Regions from separate parts of the Streptomyces sp. NPDC102514 genome, predicted to be linked through region 2. Evidence: riboswitches for the same ligand, from Rfam matches in the RefSeq annotation. Region 2 holds a riboswitch; the other holds the start of a gene.
What was found. Region 2 has a riboswitch for S-adenosylmethionine ahead of ACZ60E_RS05470 (glutathione S-transferase family protein). Riboswitches for the same ligand answer to the same signal wherever they lie in the genome.
Positions count from the first base shown of each region.

Region 1 (7,634 bases), on a different contig from region 2:
GAGGATGGCGATGTCGCCGAGCATGGCCTTGCGGCGGTCACCGAAGCCCGGAGCCTTGACGGCGACGGACTTGAAGGTGCCACGGATCTTGTTGACGACCAGCGTCGACAGCGCCTCTCCCTCGACGTCCTCGGCGATGATCAGCAGCGGCTTGCCGCCCTGCATGACCTTCTCGAGGAGCGGGAGCAGGTCCTTGACGTTGGCGATCTTCGAGTTGGCGATCAGGATGTACGGGTCGTCGAGGACGGCCTCCATACGCTCCATGTCGGTGGCGAAGTACGCCGAGATGTAGCCCTTGTCGAAGCGCATGCCCTCGGTGAGCTCAAGCTCAAGACCGAAGGTCTGCGACTCCTCGACGGTGATGACGCCTTCCTTGCCGACCTTGTCCATCGCCTCGGCGATGAGCTCGCCGATCTGGGTGTCGGCGGCGGAGATGGAGGCCGTGGAAGCGATCTGCTCCTTGGTCTCGACATCCTTGGCCTGCTCGAGAAGGGCACCGGAGACGGCCTCGACGGCCTTCTCGATACCGCGCTTGAGGGCCATCGGGTTGGCGCCGGCGGCTACGTTGCGCAGACCCTCGCGGACCAGCGCCTGGGCGAGCACGGTCGCCGTGGTCGTTCCGTCGCCGGCGACGTCGTCCGTCTTCTTGGCGACTTCCTTGACCAGCTCTGCGCCGATCTTCTCGTACGGGTCCTCAAGCTCGATCTCCTTGGCGATGGAAACACCATCGTTGGTGATCGTGGGGGCGCCCCACTTCTTCTCTAGGACGACGTTGCGGCCCTTGGGGCCAAGGGTGACCTTGACGGCGTCGGCGAGCTGGTTCATCCCGCGCTCGAGACCGCGCCGTGCCTCCTCGTCGAACGCGATGATCTTGGCCATGTGAAGTGGTCCTCCCGGACTGGGGTGGAATCTCCAGGACCGCGCCCGCGCCCGCGACGGACGGCCTGCAGACCTCGTGGTTCCTTGCCCCACCCGGTCTGCGGGCCTCACTGACCCGATCCTCGTTGTCACTCTCACCTGCAGAGTGCTAACGCCAATGATTAGCACTCGACCCATGCGAGTGCAAGCGTCTCTCAATGATCCGCAGGTGGGAGGGGGTGAGGGGAGAGGGCGCTCGATGACCATGGGGCGCACGCGCGACCCCCGAACGCCCCGCGCACGACTCCGGCGCCGGCATGCCGAAGGGCCCGCGCCCGGGTCGCCGGCATGCCGAAGGGCCCGTACCCGGGAGGTACGAGCCCTTCGGAAGAAGAACGTCGCTGCAGTAAGTCGGCGCGTGCTTCAGCCGGTCGCCAGTCGGACCATGTCCGCCTGCGGCCCCTTCTGGCCCTGCGAGATCTCAAAATCGACCCGCTGACCCTCTTCCAGGGTGCGGTAGCCGTCCATCTGAATCGCGCTGTAGTGGACGAATACATCCGCACCACCGTCGACCGCGATGAAGCCGTACCCCTTCTCCGCGTTGAACCATTTGACGGTGCCCTGAGCCATGCCTAACTCCCCTATTACTGGCCCTTGCACAGACCCGCACTTCGCGGATCCGGGTCAGACCTCACCCCCCAACGGTTGGGGGTGTGCGCCGGAACGCGTCGACCGCGGCTGAATGTATCCGTCCAACTGCCGTCTGCAACAGGTCAATCCGACGAGAATTCCGGGCACGGATGATCGGAAATATGTGAAGGATTTACGCAGATTCAGGGCAAGTCGGGCCCGGTAAATGCCATAAACGGCTCAAAAGGACCAGTTACTTTGGCTGCTTCTTGTCGGGCCCCGGGCGCGAACTCATATGCGCCGACCTTGCGAAGCGAAGCAGCTTCCCCAACTGTACCGCGCTCAACCATACAGAATTGCCCCCTCCGCTTCAGTCGCGGAGAGGGCAATTCGATGAACTCTGCGTGTTCGACATTACCAAGGGTAATGATCAGCGGCGCCGAGCGGGCCCCGGACGGGACGCCGTGCGGGGCGCTCAGCCTCCGGCGACCGCCGGGATGATCGAGACCCCGACGCCGTCCGGCGTGGCCGTCTCAAGACCCTGCTCGAAGCGGACGTCGTCGTCGTTCACGTACACGTTGACGAACCGCCGCAGCTTGCCCTGGTCGTCCAGGACACGGGCCGCGATACCGGTGTGGTTCTTCTCCAGATCGGCGATGACCTCGGCGAGGGTCGCCCCTTCGGCGGCCACTTCGGCCTGGCCACCCGTGTAGGTACGCAGAATGGTGGGGATACGGACGTTGACGCTCACGGGACCTCCATCAGGTAGGGCTGTGGTACTGCGCCCCTTCTTCGGGGGCGCGGGGAACTGCGACAGCGATCAGGAACCGAGCCCGGCCTCATGGAAGGAGTCGAGGTTCGGACGGATGGTCGCGGTCAGCCCCGTGTCGGAGGCGACGGCGTCCAGCGTCTTCAGACCGTCCCCCGTGTTGAGGACGACAGTCGTCAGCGTCGGATCGAGCAGACCTGCTTCGATCAGCTTCTTCGCCACCCCCACCGTCACCCCGCCGGCGGTCTCCGCGAAGATCCCCTCGGTCCGCGCCAGCAGCTTGATCGCGTCGACGACCTGGCCGTCGTTCACGTCCTCCACGGCCCCGCCCGTCCGGCGGGCGATGTCGAGCACGTACGGCCCGTCCGCCGGGTTGCCGATCGCCAGCGACTTCGCGATCGTGTTCGGCTTCTGCGGCCGTACGACGTCGTGCCCGGCCTTGTAGGCGACGGACACCGGCGAACAGCCCTCGGCCTGGGCACCGAAGATCTTGTACGGCCTGTCCTCGACGAGACCGAGCTGGATCAGCTCCTTCAGCCCCTTGTCGATCTTCGTCAGCTGCGAGCCGGAGGCGATCGGCACGACCAGCTGGTCCGGCAGCCGCCAGCCGAGCTGCTCACAGATCTCGTACGCCAGGGTCTTGGAGCCCTCCGCGTAGTACGGCCGCAGGTTGACGTTGACGAAGCCCCAGCCCTCGCCGGCCGGGTCGCCGATCAGCTCGGAGCAGAAGCGGTTCACGTCGTCGTAGTTGCCCTCGATGCCGACGAGCTCGCCGCCGTAGACCGCGGCCATGACGACCTTGCCCTGCTCCAGGTCGTGCGGGATGAACACGCAGGAACGGAAGCCGGCCCGCGCGGCGGCGGCGCCCACCGCGCCCGCGAGGTTGCCGGTGGAGGAGCATGAGAGCGTGGTGAAGCCGAACGCGCGCGCGGCCTCCAGCGCCTGGGCGACGACACGGTCCTTGAAGGAGTGCGTCGGGTTGCCGGAGTCGTCCTTGACGAAGAGCTTGCCGGCGTCGACGCCCAGCTCGCGCGCCAGGTTGTCGGCCTGGACGAGCTTGGTCCAGCCGGGGTTGATGTTCGGCTTGTCCGCCACGTCCGCGGGGACGGGCAGCAGCGGCGCGTACCGCCAGATGTTCGCCGGACCGGCTTCGATCCGCTTGCGGAGTTCCTCGGTGTCGTAACCGGAGAAGTCGTACGCGATCTCCAGCGGGCCGAAACACTCCTCGCAGGCGAAAACCGGACCGAGCGGTACGCGGTGGCCGCATTCGCGGCAGGAGAGCGCGGCGGCCGGACCGAGATCGACGGCGTTCGCGGAGTCCGCGGAGGGGGTGGAGTTCGTGGTGCTTGCAACTGTCTGCGCAGCCATGGAGGCGAGGCCCTTTCCTCATCTTCCTCACGACGCACTTCGCCATGAGACGGATTTGGCACCTTCCCGAGCCGGGAGCCTCGCTGCACTGATCAACAATGATCAGGACGAGACCGGCTGGAGGGTTGCCGGGGCTTCAACGGGCCGTATCCCTCTGCCCCTCTGGATGAGCGGTATTTAGTTGTCTACGCAACGACCCCCGACATGCGATGGTCATCAGCGTTGTTCAAGACTGTAACCGACGGCATGGATGGTGGAGAAAGCCGTCCGAACCGCGAGATGACCGTCACACCGGTCCACATCGCGGCGGGACGCACGCATCCCGATGAACGCAAGGGAGAGCCGCACGTGCTGGAAGACGTCGAGCGCTGGCTGAGCACGCGCTCCTGGTCCGTCGAGGACCGCCCGCTCAAGAAGCTGATCGCCGCGAAGCGGTCCACGGGCTCCACGGTCAGTGTCGTACTGCCCGCTCTCAACGAGGAGGAGACCGTCGGCGAGATCGTCGCCGTGATCCGCCGCGAGTTGATGCCCGCGAGAGTGCCGCTCGTCGACGAGATCGTGGTGATCGACTCGGGTTCGACGGACCGCACCTCCGAGGTCGCCGCCGCCGCGGGCGCCCGCGTGGTGCACCGGGACGAGATCCTGCCCCGCATCCCGGCCGTGCCCGGCAAGGGCGAGGTGCTGTGGCGCTCGCTGCTCGTCACCCGCGGGGACATCGTGGCCTTCGTCGACGCGGACCTGAAGGAGTTCTCGGCGGACTTCGTCTCCGGGATCGTCGGTCCGCTGCTCACGGATCCGGGGGTCGACCTCGTCAAGGCGATGTACGACCGCCCGCTGGGCTCCGCCGCGGGTCAGGGGGGCCGGGTCACCGAACTCATGGCCCGGCCGCTGCTCAACATGCACTGGCCGCAGCTGGCCGGCTTCGTGCAGCCGCTGGGCGGGGAGTACGCGGCCCGCCGCTCGCTCCTCGAACGGCTCCCGTTCCCCGTGGGCTACGGCGTGGAACTGGGCATGCTGGTCGACTCGCTGCACCTGGTCGGCCTGGACGCCCTCGCGCAGGTCGACGTGGGTGTGCGCAAGCACCGGCATCAGGACGGGCAGGCGCTCGGGCGGATGTCCGCGGCGATCTACCGGACCGCTCAGCTGCGGCTTGCCCGCGGGCACATGATCCGGCCGTCGTTGACGCAGTTCGTACGGGGAGAAAGTGGCTTCGAGCCGCGGACGTACTCGGTGGACATGGAGGAACGTCCTCCGATGGCCGACATCCGGGAGTACGTGTCGCGCCGCGCGGCTTAGCGGTACCGACCACTCCGCGGAGAGCACCGTCTTCGTCCGCGGGCCCGGTGGGGGCTGGTCGCGCAGTTCCCCGCGCCACCATCAGGGGCGCGGGGAACGGCGCAGTCTTGTCGCTTTTAGGGGCGCGGGGAACTGCGCGGCACGCCCCCGCCGACCCACGGTCTCCCCTCCGCGGCCAGTGGGAACGTTTGAGCGGATAGCGCTGCGGCTAGATTTCGAGTCATGGCTCCCACCCACGGCAAACACCCCGTCCTCGTCGCGTCCAACCGCGGCCCGGTCTCGTACACGAAGGACGAGTCCGGCGAGCTCACCGCCAAGCGCGGCGGAGGCGGACTCGTGTCGGGCCTCTCCGCCATCGGCCCCGACGCCGGCGCCCTGTGGGTCTGCTCGGCCCTGGACGACGGCGACCGCGAGGCCGTCCGGCGCGGCGTGGGCGAGGACGGCGTCCGGATGCTCGACATCGACGCCGACACCCACGCGGCCGCGTACAACGGCATCGCGAACTCCGCGCTGTGGTTCGTCCACCACATGCTCTACCAGACCCCCCTGGAACCCGTCTTCGACGCGGAGTTCCGGCGCCGGTGGGCGGCCTACGAGACGTACAACCAGGCCTTCGCCGAGGCACTGGCCGAGGAGGCGGCGGACGGCGCCGCGGTCCTCGTACAGGACTACCACCTGACGCTCGTGCCGCGGATGCTCCGCGAGCTCCGTCCCGACCTGCGGATCGGGCACTTCTCGCACACCCCGTGGGCCCCGCCGGACTACTTCCGGCTCCTCCCTGACGACATCGCGGCGAAGGTCCTCGACGGGATCCTCGGCGCCGACCGGGCCGCGTTCCTCACCCGGCGGTGGGCGGACGCGTTCACGGAGTGCTGCCGGGCCGTACTGGGGGACGACTTCGCCCCGGACACGCAGATCGGCGTGCACGGGCTCGGCGCCGACGCGGACTTCCTGCGCGAGCGCTCGCACCGCGCGGACGTCGACGAGCGGATGGCCGCGCTGCGCGAGCAGATCGGCACCGCGCCCGACGGCAGCGCCCGCAGGACCATCGTCCGGGTGGACCGGACCGAGCTGTCCAAGAACATCGTGCGCGGCCTGCTGGCGTACCGGCAGCTGCTGGACGACCGGCCCGAGTGGCGCGAGCGGGTGGTGCACGTGGCGTTCGCGTACCCGTCGCGGCAGGACCTGGCGGTGTACCGCGACTACACGGCCGAGGTGCAGCGGGTCGCCGACGAGATCAACTCCGTGTACGGGACGGCCGACTGGACGCCGGTCGTACTGCACGTGAAGGACGACTTCGCGCGCTCACTGGCGGCGTACCGGCTGGCCGACGTGGCCCTCGTGAACCCCATCCGCGACGGGATGAACCTCGTCGCGAAGGAGGTGCCTGTCGTGTCCGACGACGGGTGCGTGCTGGTGCTGTCGCGGGAGGCGGGGGCGTACGAGGAGTTGGGCGAGGACGCGGTTGTCGTGAACCCGTACGACGTCTCGTCCACCGCGGAGGCGTTGCACGAGGCGTTGACCGTGCCGCTTGCTGAGCGGGCCGAGCGGACCAAGCGGTTGGCTGTGGCCGCCACCGCGTTGCCTCCGGCGCAGTGGTTTCTCGACCAGTTGCACGCGCTGCGCTCCGCGGGGGCGGTTGGCTGACGCCGGGTCGTGGTGATCTGCGGGCTCGGTGGGGGCTGGTCGCGCAGTTCCCCGCGCCCCTTAAAAGCAAAAGAATGCGCCGTTCCCCGCGCCCCTAAAGGCGAAAAGCGACAAGACTGCGCCGTTCCCCGCGCCCCTTGGGGGCTGCGCCCCTAGCGGGGCGGTGCCAAGTGGGTGGCCAGGGCCGTGAGCAGTCGGGTGACGCCCTCCGGGCCGTCCACCACCAGGTCTGCGCGGTCGGTCAGTTCCGTCACCTCGTTGCTGCCGCTGCAGATCAGGAGGCCCGGGATGCCGTCGGAGCGGAGTTTTTCCACGGCGGCGAAGGCCGGCAGGTCGCCGAGGTCGTCGCCGACGTACATGACGGACTCGGCGCCGACCTCGCGCACGTACTCGCCGAGGGCGACGCCCTTGTCCATCCCCGCCGGACGCAACTCCAGTACCAGCCGCCCCGGTTCGACGATCAGACCGTGTTTCTGGGCCAGCCGGGCCAGCGGTTCGCGCAGTGCCTCGAAGGCGGCCTGCGGGTCCTGGGCCCGGCGGGTGTGGACCGCGACGGCCCTGCCCTTCTCCTCGATCCAGCTGCCCTGCCAGGCGCCGATGCCGTCGAGGAAGCCGGGCAGTTCGGCGCGGGCGGCGGCCACGCCGGGGTGCGGCGCGGGGGCCCGGACCGTACCGGTGACCGCGTCCCAGCGCTCCGCCCCGTAGTGGCCGAGCACGACGAGGTGGTCGAGGCCGGGGACACCGGCGAAGCCGCCGTACCGCACGGCGACCGACGCCGGCCTGCCGGTGACGACGGCCACCGACGCCACCTTCGGGGCCAGCGCCGCCAGGGCCGGTACGGCGTCCGGGTGGGCGCGGGCCTGTTCGGGGTCGGGGACGATCGGCGCGAGCGTGCCGTCGAAGTCGAAGGCGAGGACAGCCTTGTGGGGCCGCGCGAGGATGGCGGCGAGGCCGTCTCGGCCCGCCGTGGTCACGGGGCTCGGCAGCGACGATGGGTCGGGGTGACTGGCCATGCTGCGACCCTATCCGCCGAGGTGGCGTCTTATGCCTCGCGCTCGCTCCTGCG
Region 1 is NZ_JBVJLW010000018.1:117,893-125,526, forward strand. Features, by position in the region: gene groL (chaperonin GroEL) at 1-879, opposite strand, end outside; gene ACZ60E_RS36435 (cold-shock protein) at 1,282-1,488, opposite strand; gene ACZ60E_RS36440 (MoaD/ThiS family protein) at 1,964-2,239, opposite strand; gene thrC (threonine synthase) at 2,309-3,625, opposite strand; SAM riboswitch class I at 3,641-3,798, opposite strand; gene ACZ60E_RS36450 (glucosyl-3-phosphoglycerate synthase) at 3,974-4,921, shown strand; gene ACZ60E_RS36455 (alpha,alpha-trehalose-phosphate synthase (UDP-forming)) at 5,144-6,568, shown strand; gene otsB (trehalose-phosphatase) at 6,721-7,581, opposite strand; gene ACZ60E_RS36465 (DUF3263 domain-containing protein) at 7,611-7,634, opposite strand, start outside.
Region 1: it holds a riboswitch for S-adenosylmethionine, as region 2 does, so the genes downstream of both, thrC (threonine synthase) here and ACZ60E_RS05470 (glutathione S-transferase family protein) in region 2, are expected to answer to the same signal.

Region 2 (7,634 bases):
CTGCGGCTGCGGCGTAGCGGTTGGCCGGGCGTTCGAGCCCGAGCAGTCCGCGCAGGGTGTCGGCCTCGTACGCGTGCCGGAAGACGCCGCGGCGCTGGAGTTCGGGGACCAGACCCCGGGTGATCGCCGGAAGGTCGTGTCCCGCGACGGCGGGGCGCAGCCGGAAGCCGGTCAGTCCGGCCTCGCTCAACTCCTGCAGCAGGTCAGCCAGTTGGGACGGTGAGCCGGTGAAGATCCGGGCGTCGCTCGTGTAGGGGTACCCCGCGAGGGCGTCGAGCCGCTCCTTGCGGGCCGCGGCCTCGGCGGGATCCTCGTCCAGGAAGACGACCAGATCCCCGAAGAGGTGCAGGGGCTCCCCCGCCCGCCCGGCCGCGTCCTGTTCGGCACGCACCGCGGCGACGATCGCCCGGGCCTGCCCGGTGTCGTGCGGGGTGACGAACCCGAGGTCCGCGGAGCGGCCCAGCAGCCGGAACGGCGCACCGGTCACGGTCTCGTGCGCGAGCGCCCCGACGGGCGGCTGCCCCTGCGGGGGCCTGGGCGTGATCGAGGGTCCCTTGACGCTGAAGCGCGCGCCCTCGAAGTCGATGTAGTGCAGCTTCTCCCGGTCGATGAAACGGCCGGTGGCGACGTCCCGGATCTCCGCGCCGTCCTCCCAGCTGTCCCACAGCCGCCGCACCGCTTCGACGTAGTCGGCCGCCTCGTCGAAGAGGTCGACCGTCAACTCCTGTACGGCGGGGCTCTCCAGGTCCTCGATACGGAACGACGGGACCGTCCGGCGGCCGAAGTGCGCGGCCTCGTTACGGCGGGCCGACACCTGGATCCGTACGCCGCCACGGCCGGTGCTCACATAGTCCAGCGTGGCGATGGCCTTCGATATGTGGAACGGCTCTGTGTGCGTGGCCACCACGGTCGGCAGCAGACCTATGTGGCTCGTCAGCGGGGCCACCCGGGCGGCGATGAGGACGGCGTCGAGCCGGCCGCGGACCTGGTCGGTGCGGCCGTCGGGCTCGGTGAAGTGCGAGGACTGGAGACCGAGGGCGTCCTCGATGGTCACGAAGTCGAGCAGACCGCGTTCGGCCTCGGTGACGAGGTCCGTCCAGTACCCGGCGGTGAGCAGGTCCCGGGGGCGGGCCACCGGTTCGCGCCACGCGGCGGGATGCCAGCCGGCTCCGTCGAGCGCGACGGCGAGATGCAGGGCGGAGGAAGAGGGCAGGGCTGAAGAAGGTACTGACGACACGACGGGGGTGCCTTCCTGATCGACCGTGGAGGAAGCCGGCCCTCACTGCGCGGAGGGCGGGGCCGCGGAGGTACGGGTCAGGGACGACAGAGTGCGCCGGCGACGCGCAACAGGTCGATGTGCTGCCGCGAGTACAGGCGGACGCGGCGGCGCGGGGTGAGCTTGGGGACACGGAGGCGGGGCGTTGGGCGTGGTCGTCTCACGTGCGTCACCTCCGTCCTGCGGCTCGTCTCCTCGTCGACGCTGACAACAGTACGGCTGTTCCTTTTCTTCCGGCAGTACGAATTTGATCTCGGCGGTTCGTTGTCGTGTGCGGGTCGGTGGGGGCTGAGCGCGCAGTTCCCCGCGCCCCTAGGGGGCGAGGGCGAAGCCCCGCCTTCAGGGGCGCGGGGAACTGCGCGGCCAACCCCCACCGACCCGCACGGGCCACTGCCCACCTATTGAGACGTCGTCTCGGCATCTTGACGACACTCACGCAGCGCACCGACACTTGCGGGGACGGTCACGATTGTCAGCGCCCGTCGGACAGGGTCCCCCGTCCGTGCGGTCATCGGCCCCGGCCCGCTGACAGGCAACCCTTCCACCGCGACGGGGTGCCCCGGGTGACGACCGGGTTCCGCCGGTGCGGCGGGACAAGCGTGGTCTCGCCTCGTGCGAGCCCCGACCGGGACGGGTGGGAATTGCCCAGGAACGGCTTGACGAGGCGACTGCACATCGATCTGTTGCGCGTCTCCAGCGCTTACTAGTCCGCCGCCGGTCCACCCGGTCCTTCCGGTCCGCTCGATCCGGACCCGTCGGACCCGTCGGACCCGTGGAGCCTGCCGGACGTGCACGACACAGCGCAGTCACTCCGTTTCGCCACTGGTGCCCACAAGGCGGCCAGGGCTTCCGCGATTCCCTCTGGAGAGCCATGCCCGAGACAGTTTCCCGCGGTTCGAGCACAGGTACCTTCGCCACGGCCGCGCGTACGGCCGGCACCGGCGCACCCGCCTGCGGCACGGTCGCACCGAGCGCGACCGCACGTCCGCACCGCTTCCGCGGCCGCATAGGTGTCGGCCTCGCCGGCGGCTTCTACCCGGCGCCGCACCGCTATCAGCTGTATCTGTCCGAAGGCTGTCAGCGTTCGCTGCGCGTCTCGATCACCCTCGCCCTGCTGGGACTTGAGCACTCGACGGCCACCACCGTGCTGACCTGCCCCGCCGAGACGCCGGACGCCTTCGCCTCGCTGCGCCGGGCCTACGAGGCGACCTGGCACCACTACGACGGTCCGCTGACCGCGCCCGCGCTGTGCGACCGGTGGAGCGGACGCGTCGTCAGCAACCACACGCCCGACATCCTGCGCGACCTCGCCGACCTCGCCGACCTCCGGGACGACGAAGGGCCCGGCCTGCCCGCGCTGCGTCCGCCGGCCCTCGCCGCGGAGATCGACGCCCTGCGGGAACTCCTCACCCGGGACGTCACACCGGCCTCCCCGCCCCACGCGCGGGCGGCGACACTGACCCTGCTCGATCATCAACTGGCCGCCATCCCATATGTGTTGGGGGAGGCGATCACGGCCGCGGACGTGGATCTCTGGGTGGCACTCACTCATCTCGACACGGCCGGCGGCGCCCTGTCCGCGTACCTCCACCTGGACGGGTACGTCCGGCGGCTCGGCCGGCACCCGGCCTTCCTCGGCGGCGGACGCACGGGCCGTTAAACGGCCGCCCGGCCGCCCGGCCGCCGTTGCGAACAGGGTGTTTCCGTTCTGCGAACAGCGGGCCCGGGCCGACGACACACCTCCCCCGCCGGTGTGAGCATGTCCGCATGATCAAGGGAGAAGTCAGGGAAGAAGCCGGCAAAGAGGCCGGGGTGGGGACCCGGGCCGCCCGGCGGGGGCCGGCGGTCCGCTGGGTGTCCGAGGAGTGGGACGCCCCGGCCCCGGCCCGGCTGCGGGAGCAGATGTCCGCCGAACTGGCCCCGCGCTACGCACCGGTCGAGCACCGGCGCGTACGTGCGCCGCAGCCCGCGGCCGAGGAGATCGTCGTCACCTGGGTCGCCTACTCCGACGGTGTGCCGGTGGCCACCGCCTCGCTGCGCAGGCTGCCCGACCGGCACGAGGTGAAGCGGGTGTTCGTGCACGCCGACTACCGCGGCCGGGGGCTGGCGCGAGCGGCCCTCGCGGCGGTGGAGTCGACCGCGCTGACCCTCGGCGTCGACCGGCTGTGGCTGCAGACGGGCGCGCTCCAGCCGGAGGCGCGGGCGCTCTACGCGCGGGAGGGCTGGCAGGAGGTGCGGCCGTACGCCCCGTACGACCGCAATCCGTTCAGTGTCTGCTTCACCAAGGCGCTCACGGAGCCGGCGGAGACGCCACCGTCACGCTGAGCCCTGGTTCAGGCGGGGCGGATCACGCTGTGGATCGCCGCCTCGCCGGCCCAGTAGATCGACTCCTCGCGGATGGCGACGCCCGGGCTCGGTGCGTGGATCATCATGCCGTTGCCCGTGGCGATGCCGACGTGACCGACCTGGCCGCTGAAGAGCACGAGGTCACCGGGCCGGATGTCCGACACGGGGACCATCGTGCCGGCGGTCGCCTGGTCCTGGGCGGAACGCGGGAGCGCGACTCCGGCGACCTTCCAGGCGGCCTGCGTGAGACTGGAGCAGTCGTACGAGCCCGGTCCCATCGAGCCCCATACGCACGGCTTGCCGATCTGGGCGCGTGCGAAGTCGACGGCCCTGGCGCCCTGTCCGCCGTACCCGGGGTCGGGTGCGGCATAGACGGGCGTGCCGTAGGGGGGCGTTGTGTAGGCGGACGCAGGAGCCGGGGCGGGAGCGGGGGCGGGAGCAGGAGCGGGCATGCCGTATCCGGGGTTGGCCGCGGCCTGCATGTCGAGGGCGACTCCCGTGGCGATGGGTGTGCTCGCGTCGACGTACATGCTCGTGTCGCTCCGCCGGCCACCGGCGTAGGGGGCGCCGGCGTACTGGTCGACCCCGGGGTACGCGCCGTTGCCGATGCTCTGGTCGGCGGCGGCACCCGCTCCCGTACCGGGTATGCCGGGGTACATGGCCGTACCGGCGTACATGTCCGTGCCCGCACGCATGTCCGTGCCGATGGCCGGCTGCTGCCACGCGTCCGCGCCGGGCGAGGCCGCGCGGTAGTTCTGTGCCTGGGCGGCAGGGCCCCAGGCGCCCTCGATCGCCTGGAACGGCTGCAGTTCCGCGACGGGTGCGGCACCGCGCCGGGCCGCGTGTCCGGCCAGCAGGTCACGGGCCTGTCCGAGCTTGCGCTGGTTCCGCTGCTTCGAAGTCCGCAGCGTCGCCTGCGACGGTCCGCCGGACGTCCCGGGCAAGGCCCGGTCGGCCGGCTGACGCTGGGCCGGAAGGGCCGGCAGCGCGGCGGCGGGTCCCGCGGTCAGCTCGGCGACGGGCCGCGCGGTCAGTTCCGCGACGGGCCCGGCTCCACCTCCGGCACCGGGGCCGGCGCTCGGACCTGCGGTCAGCTCCAGGACCGGCTTGTCGGAACCCTCACGTCCTGCGCGCCCCTCACGGCCACCGCCGCCCGGACGGCCGCCCGCGTCGGCGGGCCGCGATCCGGCAGAACCGCGGTCCGGCATCCTGTCGGGCGGCAGCACCGCCGGGAAGACCGGGCCCAGCTGCGAACGGCCCACGTCGAACCACTTCTTCGCGACGTCCGGCAGCGGGGCGGCGGCATCGCTCGCTCCGCCCCGGCCGCCCCTGTCCCCTGACGCCGGCCGGGCGTCGCGCGTCGTGGTGCTCATCGCTCGGGTCACGTTGATGTTGCCCGTGGCGTTCTCGACACGGTCGTAGAGATTGGTGATCCGCTGCTGTACTTCCTCGCGGCTGGGTTCATCACCCCGCTGCGCGGGAATGCCTGCGGAGGCGAACTGGTCCACGGAAGAGGGGGCCGCCTTCACGAGGGCGGAGCGGGACATGCCGGGGAGGCCGGTGCCTCCGGGGCGCTGCGTTCGTTCCGGCGCGATGGGAGACGACTCCTTCCGTGCACCGCCTGCCGGGCCGGCTGTCGGGTTCGGGCGGACTGTTCCGAAAGGCATGCCCTACGGCCTCTGCCCGGGGGACAGTTGGGCCGATTCACCCTGAAGTCGACTGGACCTCCGGCTCCGGCCGCCACGAAGGCCGGTCGGATTCGGCGGAGACCGCGCGACCCGGCGAGGTTCACCGGAGGGAGTCGTACGGCCCAGCCGTCAACTTAGCCAACTTGTGTGTCTCGCGTGAAGATTGAAGTGCGAAGTGTCCGATATGTAATTGTGACCTTCGTCGTACCCGACGGTGACCTTGGACCGTTGACCACCTCACCGCGACCGGTCCGTCACTCACGGTTCACCCGGGCCCAGTCGGGCGCGGAGAGACCGAGAAGTTCCTCGATCCGGGAGTCGTCCGGCAACGGGCCGTGATCGCCGGTCACTTGGAGTGCCGAACCGGCCGTGATGTGTCCGAGTCGCAGCGCGCGCTCCATGTCGGCGCCCCGCAGCAGACCGCTCAGGAACCCGGCGGCGAAGGCGTCCCCCGCGCCGACGGGCTCCACCACGTCCGTGCGCAGAGCGGGCACGGTCCAGGAGCCTTCGTCGCTGAAGACCGTGGCCGACCGGCCGCCGTCCTTGACGACGAGGAGGCGCGGATGCGGCAACAGCCGTCGTACGCCGTCCGGTTCGAGGTCGGCGTCCCACAGGTCCTGTGCCTCGTCCAGGCCGACGAAGGTGAGGTCGGCGCGGTCGGCCAGCTCGCGCAGTACGGGCGCTGCCGTGCCGGGCGGCCACAGCGCCCGGCGGTGGTTGACGTCGAAGCTGATGGCGTACGGGCGTTCGTCCGGCGGGGTGGCCAGGGCCTCCTCGACCAGACTCCGGCAGGACGGGGACAGGGCCGGGGTGATCCCGGTGAGGTGGACGAGGGAGGCGGACCGCAGCCGGTCGTCCTTCAGCACGTCGGGGCCCAGGGCCGAGGCCGCCGAGCCGCCGCGGTAGTAGTGGACGCGGGTGCGGGTGGCGGCCGGCTCCTTCACGAGCAGGCCGGTGGGCCGCTCCGGGTCGTGCCGCACTCCCCCGACGTCGACACCGGCCGCGCCGACCGCGGCACGCACCCGCCGTCCCAACGCGTCGTCGCCCAGCGCCGAGAGCCAGGCGACGGGGATGCCCAGGTCGGCCAGGTACATCGCCACGTTCGACTCGGCCCCGGCCACCGACACCCGCAGGTCCTCGGCGCTCTCCAGGGACTCGGCCGGGGCGGGGGCGAGCGCGGCCATGGTCTCCCCGACGCAGACCACCGGCCCTTCGCGGGGCCGCCAGTCGGCGCGGGCTGCGGACGTGCTGTTCATGCCGCTTCCTTACGGGGCGAGTCGGGGCCGCGAAGGTCGGGGGCGTGGCTCCGGTACGTGTCCGCCGGTCTCCCGGGTACGCCGACCCGGGCCGTGAACACGGCGCCGTCGTACGGGCCGGGCGCGGCGAGGCCCACGCGGGCGCTGGTGACGTACAGAAGGTCCTCCCGCAGGCACACTCCGGCGGGCTGCCGCGCGGGCAGCCGCAGGGTGCGGTCGAGGCGGCCGTCCCGCAGATACCTGCGTACGGTGCCGGTGCCCCACACCGCGATCCACACCGCGCCCTCGGCATCCACCACCATGCCGTCGGGGCTGCCGTCGTCGACGGTGACGTACGCCTCCGGGGTGCCGAGGGCGCCGGTGGCCGGGTCGACGGGGTAACGCCGGACGACTCCACGGGCGCTGTCGGCCAGGTACATGGTGCGGCCGTCGGCCGTGAAGGCGGGCCCGTTCGGCACGGTGATGCCGTCGAGGACGCGGACCACCGTGCCGTCGTGGTCGACGCGGTAGAGGGAGCCCGCTCCGTCGTCGGCCTCGTAGGCCATGCTGCCCGCCCAGAAGCGGCCGGAGGGGTCGGCGGTCCTGTCGTTCATGCGCATGGGCCGTGCGGCGTCCGCATCGGGTTGTGCCAGCCAGCGCGGCGGGGTGTCCGGGGCGAGCAGACAGATGCCGGTTCCCGCGGCGGCGATCCAGGTGCCGGGGGCGTCGGCCACAGGGGCCACCGCGCCCAGGGGGAAGGACAGGTGGGCCAGTTGCCGGAAGGGCTCGGCGGGACGGTCCGGGGTGGCGGTGAGCAGGCGGCCCGCGAGGATGTCCACGAGCACGATGCCGTGGTCGTCCGTCCAGCGGACGCCTTCGCCGAGTTCGAGACGGTCGGGGCCGAGGACGACTGCCTCTGCCCCTGTCTCTGTCCCTACCCCCGTCTCTGCCGCTGCTTCGGTTTCGGCTTCGGGGTGGGTCACGACGTGCCCTCGTTCGCCACCGCGAGGAACGCCCGCGCGCGGTCCCGCAGCGCGGTCAGGCTGCCGCCGTCGGCCGCGTCCCCGATCAGCGGTGAGCCCACGCCGA
Region 2 is NZ_JBVJLW010000002.1:40,809-48,442, forward strand. Features, by position in the region: gene ACZ60E_RS05460 (LLM class flavin-dependent oxidoreductase) at 1-1,237, opposite strand, end outside; gene ACZ60E_RS05465 (putative leader peptide) at 1,315-1,674, opposite strand; SAM riboswitch class IV at 1,738-1,882, shown strand; gene ACZ60E_RS05470 (glutathione S-transferase family protein) at 2,148-2,936, shown strand; gene ACZ60E_RS05475 (GNAT family N-acetyltransferase) at 3,044-3,601, shown strand; gene ACZ60E_RS05480 (C40 family peptidase) at 3,610-5,169, opposite strand; gene ACZ60E_RS05485 (sugar kinase) at 5,565-6,566, opposite strand; gene ACZ60E_RS05490 (SMP-30/gluconolactonase/LRE family protein) at 6,563-7,528, opposite strand; gene ACZ60E_RS05495 (bifunctional 4-hydroxy-2-oxoglutarate aldolase/2-dehydro-3-deoxy-phosphogluconate aldolase) at 7,525-7,634, opposite strand, start outside.